Regions from separate parts of the Flavobacterium sp. PL12 genome, predicted to be linked through region 2. Evidence: riboswitches for the same ligand, from Rfam matches in the RefSeq annotation. Region 2 holds a riboswitch; each other region holds the start of a gene.
What was found. Region 2 has a riboswitch for S-adenosylmethionine ahead of RCH19_RS11270 (hypothetical protein). Riboswitches for the same ligand answer to the same signal wherever they lie in the genome.

Region 1 (3,323 bases), on a different contig from region 2:
AAAGGTGGAACAACTCACTTAGACAGACCTGTTTTCAATACTGTAAAAGATGCTGTTGAACAAGCAGGAGCTGACACAACTATCATTTTTGTACCGCCAGCATTTGCTGCTGATGCAATTATGGAAGCTGCAGATGCAGGTATTAAAGTAATTATTGCAATTACAGAAGGAATTCCTGTTGCTGACATGATTAAAGCAAACAGTTATGTTAAAGAAAGAAATGCAAGATTAATAGGTCCTAATTGTCCTGGAATTATTACTCCTGGTGAAGCTAAAGTTGGTATTATGCCAGGTTTCGTATTCAAAAAAGGAACTATAGGTATTGTTTCTAAATCAGGAACTTTAACTTATGAAGCTGCTGACCAAGTTGTAAAACAAGGTTTAGGAATCACAACTGCTATCGGAATTGGTGGAGATCCAATTATTGGAACTACTACAAAAGAAGCAGTAGAGTTGTTAATGAATGACCCAGAAACAGAATGTATCGTAATGATAGGTGAAATTGGTGGACAATTAGAAGCTGATGCTGCTCATTGGATTAAAGCTGATGGTAATCGTAAACCAGTTGTCGGTTTCATTGCAGGAGTTACTGCTCCAGCAGGACGTACAATGGGACACGCCGGTGCGATTGTTGGTGGATCTGACGATACTGCGGAAGCTAAAAAACAAATCATGAGAGAATGCGGTATTCACGTAGTGGATTCTCCAGCTGAGATTGGTAAAAAAGTAAAAGAAGTTTTAGGATAATCTTTTTCTAAATACAAATATTTTAAAAGCCTCGCATTTTGTGAGGCTTTTTTATTATAAAATGGAATTAAAGAATACCTTTGCACTTTATTAAAAATAGATGATTTATAGTTTTTTTAATAAATAACAAACGTAAACGAATGGTTTAGATACTGCTCAAGATTTTTAGAGCTCTATTTGAGGAAGCCAATTCAAATAAAAATATAATATATGTACAAGGAATTAAAAAAATTCAAAGTTACCAATCAGTTTTCATTTACAGCAGAAGATAGTTTAGCAGAAGTTTGCAATGCATCAGAAGGTTCTGGCGTATTTCTAGTTTATGCTGTTGGAGAAGAGAAAGAGCTAATTATGGTAGGTTCTACTGGAACCGTTCAAAATGACGGAACTTTGAAAATTAAAAATGGTGGTTTAAATGACAAAATTGTTGAAGGACACCAATTTGCAAAAACAGGAAGAAAATATTCTTGGCCAGCGCAAATGAAAATAGAAGATATTACTACTTTAGAAGTGGTTTGGTACGAAACTTTTAATGATAAAAGTAAAGCAATACCAACTGCAGTGGAAGGTCAAGTATTACAAAATTTCTTAGATGAAAATGGAAGATTGCCAAAATGGAATGTAGCTTTTTAAGTTATAACCAATAAATATACTATTATCTCTTAAAGACTTTACTTCGGTAAGGTCTTTTTTGTTTTATAATAATAATAATAATAATAAATGCTAATTTTTGTTTGTTTTTATAATGAAATATGAACTACTTTTGCAACCGTTATCACGAATCTCAATTATGAGATAGCAACCTGCAACAACGAGCAAGGTGCTAAAACGATAAGCCAAATCCTTTGGAAAAAATGTTGTTTTTATTCCCATTTAGCTTTTTAGTTTATCGTCGTAACAATTTTAATTCAAAAATTGATTATGATCCAAAATGCAAAAAATAATGGTAACCCATTCGCACTAATTCCTTTATTTATTTTTATCGCTACTTTTCTAGGAGTTGGCATTTTTCTGAATGATTTCTATGCTCTTCCTTCACCGGTTGCTGTATTAGTAGGTATAATAGCAGCATTCCTACTATTTAAAAATTCAACGCAAGAAAAAGTAAATACATTAATTGCTGGTTGCGGAGAAAGCAAAATTATGACTATGTGTCTTATTTATCTTTTGGCTGGAGCTTTTGCTGTGGTAAGTAAAGCTACCGGCGGAGTTGATGCAGTTGTAAGTCTAGGTATTAATAATATTGATGTTGCTTATTTCCCGCTAGGAATTTTTCTAATAGCAGCCTTTCTTTCTACAGCGACAGGTACTTCTGTAGGTGCTATAGTTGCTATTGGTCCCATTGCTGTTACTTTAGCGACGACAAGCGGTGCATCTTTACCACTAATTTCTGGTGCATTGCTAGGAGGTTCTATGTTAGGAGACAATCTTTCAATGATTTCAGATACAACAATTGCCGCAACTCAATCATTAGGCTGTAAACTGAAAGATAAATTCAAAATCAATTTATTTATAGCTCTACCCGCAGCTATTGTAACGATTGCATTGTTTTTTTACTTAGGATTAAACTCTGAGATTGTTCCGGTTACCATTCCCGTAAATGACTTTAATTGGCTTACAATTTTACCTTACGTATTAGTCATTGTTCTTGCAGTCATTGGAGTAAACGTTTTTTCTACTTTGATTATAGGAACTTTATTTGCTGGACTGATCGGATATTTTAGTGGTGACTTAACGCTTATGGTTTTTGCTCAAAAGATATATGAAGGATTTACAAGTATGACGGAGATATTCTTGTTATCTATGCTTTCTGGCGGATTAGCTGCAATGGTGGAAAAAGCAGGCGGAATTGATTATGTTTTATTCCAAGTCAAAAAACGAATTAAAAGTAAAAAATCAGCGCAAATGGGAATTGGAACTTTAGTTGGTCTCACTAATCTTGCAATTGCTAACAACACGGTATCCATTGTAATCACAGGAACAATAGCGAAAGAAATTAACGATGAATATCAACTTGATGCGAGAAAAACTGCTACAATTTTAGATATATTCTCTTGCGTAATACAAGGAATTTTACCTTATGGTGCTCAAGTTTTATTAATATTAAGTTTTGCTAATGGTCAGTTAAATTTTTTCGATTTGATTTCTAATGCTTGGTATCATTTACTGTTACTTATTTTTACATTGTTTGCTATTTATGTTAATTTCTGGGATAAATGGATTAATCGACTGATTTAAAATTAAAACAAGGCATTTACATTAATGTATATGGATTTCAATTTTTTTTAAAAAAGTAAATATTATATATTTGGCAGATATAAAATAGCCCTGATAGAAGTGAAAATCCTTTTATTTTTGTTGATTGCGCGGAACGAAGCAATGACATAAATAAAAGATTGTAGCGAATAGCAGGAAAAGCTCCAAATAAAAATTAAACTAAGTTTTAGAATATGAAATTACTAGAAGGAAAAGTAGCTATAATTACTGGCGCAAGTCGCGGAATAGGAAAAGGAATTGCAGAAGTTTTTGCTAAGCATGGAGCAAATGTAGCGTTTACATACAGTTCTTCTGTCGAA
Region 2 (3,323 bases):
TCTAAAAACGAAAGTTTATGAGTTGGGAAGAGGTCATTCATTTTAAATATTTATTTTAGGATCTATTTCGTTTGATTTTTCCAGGCAAATAGTCTCGTCTTGAAACACTATTACTGTGCGATTTTGATCAAGGTCTTCCATCAACAGTTCTATTAGATGAATAATTGCTTTTTTAAGAAGTGGCTCAGCTACTGGAAATTTAGGATACTGAATAAACTCTAAGGTAACCGATGGCTCTTCTTGTCCCAGAAAAACAATTTCACATAGTGCAAGTTTTACGCTCAGCACTACATCAAATTCTTTTTTAATTTGTTGCTGTCTGTTATATAGCTTCTTTTTAAAGTCACTTATTAAAATAATTTCATCCGAATAGCCTTTATACAAACCAATGGTGGCTTGAGCGGTAAAGGTCTTTGAAACACTACTTTTTATATTCATTCTTTTTAGTTAAATTTACAATCTCCATAAACTTTCTCATTATACCATAAAGCATCTCGATGCAACTTATAATACATGTCTAAACCACTAACTGTATAATGTACATAGGTATCATCTAATTTAATAACTCGAGGATTGAGGTTGAATTTTTCAGGTTCATTATAACAAAGGTTCTTAAATAATCTGAAATTAGTTTCTTTTTCAAATTCAGTTAAATCTGGATCACTGTACCAAATATAATTCCCTTTTTCAATAATCATTCCTTTTAACCAATTGGTATTGTCACAATCTGGATGTTCAATATTTACGTTGTAAGAATTCGTATTTCGAACGCCTTCAATTTGTCTTTCATCAATAAAGGCAAAATCATCATTCAATTTCATGCCAAAAGGAATTAGCACGTCAGCAGCAAAAGCTTCTAATCGAAATGCAGGCATACACATTTCGGCTGCAATTAATAGCACACCATTTGTTTGTCCGCCATAATTATATGTGGTTACAAAATTCTCTATGGATTGAAAGCATTTTACAATACTTGAAACTTTAATCACTAATGTCGAAAAAACTGGTTTTAAAAAATCGGAATCGGTATACGTCAGCATATTTATGTGTACTTTATAATTCATAATCCGTCCTGTCCTTCTTGAAAAGAATGACAATGAGGATCGTAGAAATGACTATTTATTTAATAAAATGTTGGGTAGATTGTGCGATAATATGACCATTTAAATCTAGCAAAACTCCACCATAGGGGATACTATTCATAAATCTTGATTTATTATTCTCTTTCGGTAAGTAATGAGCTGAATCTGAACTTAGAATCAAGGCTAAATCCTTGGGTTGATTTGAATCAATACTGATTTTTTCATAAACCTTTTCAAAATGATAGAGTAGTAGCGACTCTTTTTGAGTTTTATCTTCTAATATTTCACTAGCAATTGATAATACGCTTCCGGGTAAGTGGCTTGCTGAAGCTTCATCTTCAACTAAGTGAATAGGAATTTGTGTGTAACAAGGCGATTTAGGATGTTTTAAAATAAAATAAGGGAATTTACCGTAATACCCAGAAATCCTATTAATAGTGTAAGCAAGGTCATCATCAAGTAGTAAAGTTTTACAGTTGAAGTTTTGTAAATCTCGCCTAGTTTTTTCATCTTTTTTCGTATTCCAGATGAGTATAAAACGGGCTTGGGTCTCTACTTTGAAAGTACCACTTCCTTCATGTAGACTAAATGTTTTTCCTGTGAATTGTTTTTCACTATCAAATAACAAAATCTCGTCAGGAGTTACTCCGGTAAAATCAAGTTGTGTTGTGAGAGCGCTGTGGCTGATTTCGATTCCTAATGGAGTGAATTTGTCCTCAATCATTGGAGACACAACTAAATTGCGATTTTCGCAACTATGCCATTGTGTTTTTAAGCCTACATAATGATCAATATCGCTACCTGATTGGTGCTTTAGGATTTCTTTTAACTGAATACTTTTAGTATACATAACATAACAATTTTAAATTATAGTTTTTGCTATGTCGTAAAATGCGATAAAGAATTGTGGTTTCTCAATACATTTGAACGACTGTCCCGCATTCTAAGCCACCGTGTCTTGAGTTGATCGGTTGGCATTACACAAATGTGTAATTCTTGATGCTTTGACAAATATTATAAAAAAAAATCGAGATATGCAAGTTATACCTTGTTGTAACATATTACAGTTTTACATTTTATATTTTGGATAGAGTAAACAATGAAAAAATATGAACTGTCAATAATCACTACTATAAAATTCATTCACAGAACTACAATATCAAATTTTATATGTAATTTTCTTTGTCTGTAGTTAAAATTCTTAAAAATAACTTGATGATTTTAAACTGATAAATGTTAAATATTGTAGATCAATAAGGAGTATAAAAATCTAATATTTTAAAATTATTGTAAACTGTTTAGCGCTGCTTTTTAAAGAATGCTAATTACTCTAATTTTTATTGATTGAAATAGTATCATTATTATAAGAATTATAAATTCTGAGAATAAATTGTAAAGATTACAAAGCGTTTAATGCCTTTCTAAAATGGCATATTAGACTTGTCAATCTCTATCATGATATTTTTCTTTAAATTTTTTTCATCGCACTTAAAATTACTACATTCATAAATGTCGTGAACAATTCCCTCTTTGATATCAAAAATTAAATCAAAATAATTATTGGAATTGTTTCCAATAAAAGAGTAACCTTTACAATTGAAGTTACAGCTTTGAGAGTTACACGAACCACTATGTCTAGTTAGATAAGTGTCGCCAGCATCAAGAAGTTCATTAAAAGCATCATCAAGTTTGCCGATGAAATCTCCCTTTGTGAAATGTTGATAAGTGAAACTTACATCCAAAATTGAGTTTATCATACTTATGTCTAGCTTCTCAAAAAAGTGTAATACAGTATTTGCTTGCGTATTTAAAGGAGTTTTTTCCTGTGTTGTTATAATATATTTTTTATTCTCTGTGAAAAAAGTAACATCACCGATGGATGAGAGTTGCTTTAGCAATTTAATTTTAACTTGATCCATGGGTTTTAAGTATTTTGAACTGTTGTTTTATTTAATCTTCACTAAAAATTAAAATCTAGTTAATAATTACTACTATTCTATTCAACTACGAAAAGAAAGTCTTTAATTTGGATAATATGCGTTTATTTTCTTTTCTTCTACTAAACATTGAAAATGTTGACTCGTTTTTCTCAAGTGATTACGCAACCTATTATAGGTGTATTTTTCAAAAATAGTTTCAATGATTATTTGTGAGTTGGAACTAATTCGAGGATTAAAATTAAAACCAATAGCGCAATCAATAATATAATGGTTGGAATACAACAGTCTGTCGTGCGATTTT
Region 3 (3,323 bases), on a different contig from region 2:
TCATTATTAACCTTTACTATCTCTATATTATAATTTGATTTGAAATTAACTAAATCATTTCTATTAATAATGAAACTTGAATTGTAGTCTTTTATATTTTGAACTAAAACAGAATCAATTAACCCTATTTTTATCTGCTCAATTTTAACGTTTTTAAACTCTTCTGAAGTAGGCATTTTACTTGTATCAAAACGCTCAACAGAATCTAACAAAACATTTATATTTTGAATAATTAATTCTCGACCGCTATCAATTTTGATTTCTTGCTTACAACTTGAAAAAAACATCAAACTAAAAAGTACAAATAATGCATTGATTTTTTTTAACATAGCTTCTAATTTTTAATTCATTTCTAAATAAAAAAAGATTTACATCATAACAGTCAAAACTCTCCATTTATAAGTTTAAAACTTTGACAAAGGTTATTAGTGTTTTACATCACCGCAGTCGAAACTCTTGGTTTATAATCCTTAGCAATATCTGCAATCAACTTGATGTGTTGTGGAGTTGTTCCACAACAACCACCTATTATATTTACTAAATTATCGTCTAAATACGTTTTGATTTGGGCTTGCATTTCTTCTGGTGTTTCATCGTATTCTCCAAAAGCATTTGGCAATCCTGCATTAGGATGCGCCGAAACATTAAATGATGTGTTATGAGATAATGTTTGCAAGTATGGTTTCAATAAGTCAGCTCCAAGCGCACAATTGAAACCTACACTTAATAATGGAATGTGTGAAACTGAAACTAAAAATGCTTCAACCGTTTGTCCTGAAAGTGTTCTTCCTGATGCATCGGTAATTGTTCCTGAAACCATGATTGGGATTTCAATATTGCGTTCGTCTTTGACTTCTTCAATAGCAAAAAGCGCTGCTTTAGCATTCAAGGTGTCGAAAATAGTTTCTACAAGTAATATATCGCAGCCACCATCCATCAAGGCTTCTACTTGCTGCTTGTAAGCTTTGCGCAAATCATCAAAAGTTACTGCTCTATACCCTGGATCATTCACATCTGGCGACATACTTGCCGTTCTATTTGTTGGTCCTACTGAACCTGCTACAAAACGAGGTTTCTCTGGATTTCTAGCGGTAAAGTCATCAGCAACTTCGCGAGCAATTTTTGCAGATTGAAAATTCATTTCGTATACAAAATCTTGGAGATGATAATCAGCCATTCCAATAGTGGTACTCGAAAAAGTGTTCGTTTCTATGATGTCTGCTCCTGCATCAAAATATTTAGCATGAACTTCTTTTATCGCTTTGGGTTGGGTCAGTGATAGTAAATCATTATTTCCTTTAAGTGAATGTGGGAAATCTTTAAAACGCTCTCCACGAAAATCTTCTTCGGAGAAATTGTAGCGTTGTAACATAGTTCCCATTGCGCCATCAAGAATAAGAATTCTCTCTTTTATGGCCTTTTGAATATCTGACATAATCGTTTATTTCTTAAAAACCTCTTTGTTATAGAGATCTGTACATTTTATTAATACTAACAAAAATTCAATATATAAACTGCTTAGCCCCGATGGAAACGGCATCCTTTTTATGCTGAATTTATTTCAGTATAAAAAGATACAGTGAACAGCGGGAAAATTATTAGCAAAAAAGCATAATAATTCGCTCCTAAAACTGAAATTAATTCAGTGGGCTAAATATCGATATGTTATCAAGAAAAATTTTGAGAAATACTGCTGTGAGTATTCGTGTGTTATCTATCTTAATTACTGAAATAAATTCAGCATAAAGTAGAATGTAGCACCTTCTTTAAAAGATAAAGGGTTGCTAAGGTTTCATTGGGTCTTTCCCTCCGCCTTTCGTGATAACTGTCAATAAATATATGAACAATGCAAAGTAAAGACATAGCGCTACTACTTGCAAGTAATAACGCTATATTTTTTAACTATTTTATGGGAAATTGTTAAACTATTGCTTTAACCACTGCTTTTGGAGCTTCTTTACGAGTTCCATCAAAGCCGTCTACTCCAGCAACCGTAGTGTATTTTAGAACATATTTCTTACCTGGATTTATGATCTGGTATGCAGCTTGACACATTAAAGTTGCTTCGTGGAAGCCACAAAGTATTAATTTTAATTTTCCTGGATAGATATTTACGTCACCTATTGCAAAAATACCCGGAATATTAGTTTGATAATCTAAAGCATTATTTACTTTGATTGCATTCTTTTCAATTTCTAATCCCCAATCTCCAATAGGACCTAATTTAGGTGTAAGACCAAAAAGTGGAATAAAGAAATCTGTAGCAATTGTTCTTTGTGCTCCGTTTTCATCTAAAACAACCGATTCGATATGTTCGGCGCCATTTATACCGATAACCTCTGCCGGTGTGATTAATCTTATTTTTCCAGCATCTTTTAATTCTTGTACTTTTTCAACAGAATCTAGAGCACCTCTGAATTCGTTTCTTCGATGAACTAACGTTACTTCTGAAGCAATATTAGACAGGAAAATACTCCAATCTAAAGCAGAATCTCCACCTCCAGCGATAACAACTTTCTTATCTCTAAATTCCTCTGGATCTTTTATAAAATATTTAATTCCTTTATCTTCATAGAAATTAATCCCATCAATAAGTGGTTTTCTTGGTTCAAAACTTCCTAAACCACCTGCAATCGCAATTACTGGAGCGTGAAATTGTGTTCCTTTATTAGATGTAACTATAAAAGTTCCATCATCTTGCTTTTCTATTGTTTCTGCTCGTTCTCCTAACGTAAATCCAGGTTCAAACTGCTTAATTTGTTCCATTAAGTTATCAACTAAATCCCCAGCTAAAACTTCTGGAAATCCTGGAATATCGTATATTGGTTTTTTAGGGTATAATTCTGAAAGTTGCCCTCCTGCTTGTGGCAACGCATCTAGTATGTGGCATTTTAACTTTAACAAACCGGCTTCAAAAACAGCAAATAAACCTGTTGGACCAGCTCCTATTATAAGAATATCAGTTTTAATCATTACATTACTATTTATAGTCATTTTTTGAGTTTACAAAGAAACGAATATTTGCTTCTCCTTTTTATGATTTTTATCATTCCTTTAAATCTACAGGAACTTTTTATATATTTTTTAACGTTTCAGTAATCTTATTCATTTTTTCAACTTTTTCTTCAAAGTTTCCTTTCAATGTTTTCCGATATTCATTTAAGTTTTCTACCATTTTATTAATATCATCTGGGATTACTTCTTCAAAAAATTGTCGCAGCCTTTTAGCTGTTGTCGGAGATTTACCATTAGTTGATATAGCAATTTTTACGTTGCCTTTAGTGACAATTCCGCCCAGATAATAATCACACAATTGAGGCGTA
Region 4 (3,323 bases), on a different contig from region 2:
GCACCAATAAAACCTGTAATTACTAAAACGGCATCTTCATTTTCTTTAAAAATCTGGATGATATTCTTTTTCGAAGCAGCTTCAATAGGTTGAGCATCCCCAAAATTCGAATCTGTCACTATCAATTCACGGGTATCGGCGAATTTTGCAAGAATACCTCTTTCGTTCAATAAAAACACAAGTAATTTAGCAGAAAGCACTTCTCCTTGCGCTAAAATTTGATCTTGAATTTTAGTGCTGTAATCGCCTATTAAACTTACGCCTTCAAAAAGCTTATCTAATTTTTCAAATTCAACAGAAAAATCAATTGATTCAAATCCATCTTTTTGATATTTTTTAAAACTCTCAAGAAGTGGTTTGTAATTACCATTTTTTACAGCGATGGTTAAAATATCATCTAGCTCATCAGTAGCTTTTCCTCTTGCTGATACAACAACTGCAACTTTTTCTTCTTGCTTTATTTTACTTTCAATAATATTTAGAACCGTATTAATCCCTTCACCGTTTGCTAAAGATTTTCCACCAAATTTTAATATTTTCATTTGTTTTTTATTTTTGAAGACTACTTCTAATAAATTGTCTAATTGTTCGTATTCCATCAAGAAAGCATCGTGTCCATGCTGCGAGTCAATCTCACTATAGAATACATTATTTTTAAATTTTTTAATATCGTTGTATGTTTCTTTATTCTCCTTTGCCGTAAAAAATAAATCAGAATTGATTCCTACGATATAAATATTGGCATCGACTTTAGAAATCAGTGATTCTAAAGATTCTCGATTCCGAGTGATATCAATCGTTTTTAATAGTTGATTCATCATCTTGTACGCAGCTAACTGAAATCTTTTCTCCAATTTTTCTCCGTGATAATTCAGCCAACTCTCTACTTGAAAGGTTTCAAGTTGTACATTGATATCTCTATTAAATTTTTCTTTAAAAGATTCAGGAGTTCGGTAGCACAACATTGCGTGAATGCGCGCGTCTTCTATAGGTTTCTTGGAATTGTTTAATATTTGCTCTTGCAAGTAACAGTTAGCAATCAACCAATCAGTAGCTTTCCAATCGGTAGCAATGGGAATAAAATTTTGTGTTAGTTTTGGTTCTAAGGCTAAAATTTCCCAACCTATTCCTCCTCCTACAGATCCACCGATAAGCGCAAAAAGTTGATCAACTTTTAAGACACGAAGTCCTTCCAGAAAAATTTTAGCAATATCTCTGGCAATAAAATCTCTGTAATTCTCGATTGTAGCTGAATTAAAACCATTACCTGGAACATCAAAAGCGATGATTGTATATTTTCTAGTATCGATTGTTTTATCAACTCCTACTATTTCATTCCACCAACCAGATTCTCCTATTACCTGTGAGTTTCCAGTTAAAGCGTGATTGATTAAAATTATAGGAGCGGTGTGCAAAGCAGCACCAAAAACCTGATAACTTAAGTTAAGTGTAGCATAGAAAGCACCATTATGTGTGGTGAAATCTTGTAATGTAATTAATGAAGGTTTATTTTCCAATTTCAAATCTTTAATGATTTTTGATTTGTGTCTGGAAATATTAGAAAGAAAGCTAGATGTTAGGTGTCTAGACGAATTCTTATTGTTATCTTTCCATGTAACTGAAATAATTTCAGTTCGAGGTAGAATGCAGCACCTTCTTCGATAAATCGAAGGGTTGCTAAGGCTTCATCGGGTCTAATCCCTCTGCCTTTCTTTATAACATTTCAATACAAGTGTGAACTTAAAGCAGCAAATTAACTGTAATTATTTTTAAAAACAAAACTTTTGCCTCTTTTGATTCCTAATTTTTACATTCTAAAAATGAAAAGTACACTGCCTATTCTCGCAAAATAAATATAACGATAGATTTTACAATCTCTAATTTGAATAAGCAGTGCACGTTTTTTCTACTTTAAAATGGAGGAAATTAAAATCCCGTTTTTTAAATAAATAAAGTTTCATTCTCTTTTGAATACATTAAAAAAAGCAATGAATTTGGCACTTTTGTCTGTGATAAATTATCATTTATTGAAACTCCGAATCTAGAATCGATTAACTCATTTATAAAGTCATTACTCTTCTTTCTTTTATTTCTGAAATTAAGATTTTTTAATAACTGAAATGTTTTTGCTACGTACTTAGTGGCACTCATAATTAATTAGTTGTTAGGTTTATAATATTCATTTTTTTACTTATTTCATTTATTTCTAAAAGCAAAAACCCTTTTAGATTTATATCCAAAAGGGTTTTAAGCTATGCTTTAAACTTTCACATTTGGATTTAACAGACATTCATACGCAGCATCATAATGACACAAATTATTTTTGTGACTGCTAGCTTGCTACTATTATGATTTTTTATTCTATTCATCTGTTTTGACTATATTCTATTAAAAAAATGTTACACGACTATTTATAAAAAAAGCCTCCCGTTACCTGGGAAGCTTATTTATTATAATTTCGATTTAAAATTACGCAATAAACTACCCTCAGGATTTATCCTGACCGACCATAAACGTATTACTAATTTTAAATTCCATGTTTATTTTTTATTTACTCAAATATCGAAATTATTTTCGCATTCTCCTAATGTGATTAACGGATTTAACGGATTAATAACTTTAAATTAATATTCCTTAATTTTCATAACAATCAGCCTTTCAATTTGTTTATCATTTAAGCGATTATACTTATGCGCTCTACTGATTCTTCTTTTCAGAGACTCCCATTTTTGCTGCATATAAGGATATATTGATAGTGACTTACTATTTCCTTCAACTGATTTATTGTAATGCTTTTTATATTCTTTAAAATAGTTAAAATAATCATCTAGATATTTATCCCATTTGTGATCTCCAATTCTATTATTCACTTTGGTCGAATTTTCCATTGTATCCAATAATTCTTTTGATTCCATAATAAAATTTTAGTTTAATTATTTATAAATACCCACATTACGTTATAATCAAAAAGAGAAGCTAACAAGATAGTTATTCGCTCTTTTTTCTTGTTCAGCAAATTTAGTTTAATCTTTTGCTAAAAAGGTTACACAATTAGTTTTAAAACTTATATAATTTCTTACCAATTTTATTGCTTTCGTAGGGAATTATATTTCGATGTTGACAAGTCAAATATTTTCTCTTATATAACTCATCAATCATATAAAAAAAGACTTCTGAATTTACAGAAGTCCTTCATTTAAAATTTAAACATTCAAAGAAAAACAGGTTTCTCTTTAAACTAGCTGAGCCTGTTTTATATTTTCAAATACTTGTTTTAGGTCTTGAATTAGATCTTGAATATCTTCTAAACCAACAGATAATCT

Region 1: another riboswitch for S-adenosylmethionine. It lies ahead of RCH19_RS04610 (Na+/H+ antiporter NhaC family protein); the one in region 2 lies ahead of RCH19_RS11270 (hypothetical protein).
Region 3: another riboswitch for S-adenosylmethionine. It lies ahead of RCH19_RS06950 (homocysteine S-methyltransferase family protein); the one in region 2 lies ahead of RCH19_RS11270 (hypothetical protein).
Region 4: another riboswitch for S-adenosylmethionine. It lies ahead of thrA (bifunctional aspartate kinase/homoserine dehydrogenase I); the one in region 2 lies ahead of RCH19_RS11270 (hypothetical protein).

What each region holds. Positions count from the first base shown of each region.
Region 1 covers NZ_JBANDI010000006.1:78,934-82,256, forward strand. Annotated here, with positions in the region: gene sucD (succinate--CoA ligase subunit alpha) at 1-747, shown strand, start outside; gene RCH19_RS04605 (hypothetical protein) at 958-1,380, shown strand; SAM-I-IV-variant riboswitch at 1,515-1,612, shown strand; gene RCH19_RS04610 (Na+/H+ antiporter NhaC family protein) at 1,669-2,985, shown strand; gene fabG (3-oxoacyl-[acyl-carrier-protein] reductase) at 3,198-3,323, shown strand, end outside.
Region 2 covers NZ_JBANDI010000023.1:19,211-22,533, reverse strand. Annotated here, with positions in the region: gene RCH19_RS11285 (hypothetical protein) at 1-41, opposite strand, end outside; gene RCH19_RS11280 (hypothetical protein) at 43-438, opposite strand; gene RCH19_RS11275 (hypothetical protein) at 444-1,064, opposite strand; gene RCH19_RS11270 (hypothetical protein) at 1,120-1,932, opposite strand; SAM-I-IV-variant riboswitch at 1,992-2,090, opposite strand; gene RCH19_RS11265 (hypothetical protein) at 2,504-3,001, opposite strand; gene RCH19_RS11260 (hypothetical protein) at 3,104-3,323, opposite strand, start outside.
Region 3 covers NZ_JBANDI010000011.1:62,892-66,214, reverse strand. Annotated here, with positions in the region: gene RCH19_RS06955 (hypothetical protein) at 1-329, opposite strand, end outside; gene RCH19_RS06950 (homocysteine S-methyltransferase family protein) at 434-1,435, opposite strand; SAM riboswitch class I at 1,708-1,828, opposite strand; gene RCH19_RS06945 (NAD(P)/FAD-dependent oxidoreductase) at 1,921-2,973, opposite strand; gene RCH19_RS06940 (bifunctional precorrin-2 dehydrogenase/sirohydrochlorin ferrochelatase) at 3,074-3,323, opposite strand, start outside.
Region 4 covers NZ_JBANDI010000011.1:47,486-50,808, reverse strand. Annotated here, with positions in the region: gene thrA (bifunctional aspartate kinase/homoserine dehydrogenase I) at 1-1,517, opposite strand, end outside; SAM riboswitch class I at 1,600-1,722, opposite strand; gene RCH19_RS06885 (hypothetical protein) at 2,625-2,915, opposite strand; gene RCH19_RS06880 (O-acetylhomoserine aminocarboxypropyltransferase/cysteine synthase family protein) at 3,234-3,323, opposite strand, start outside.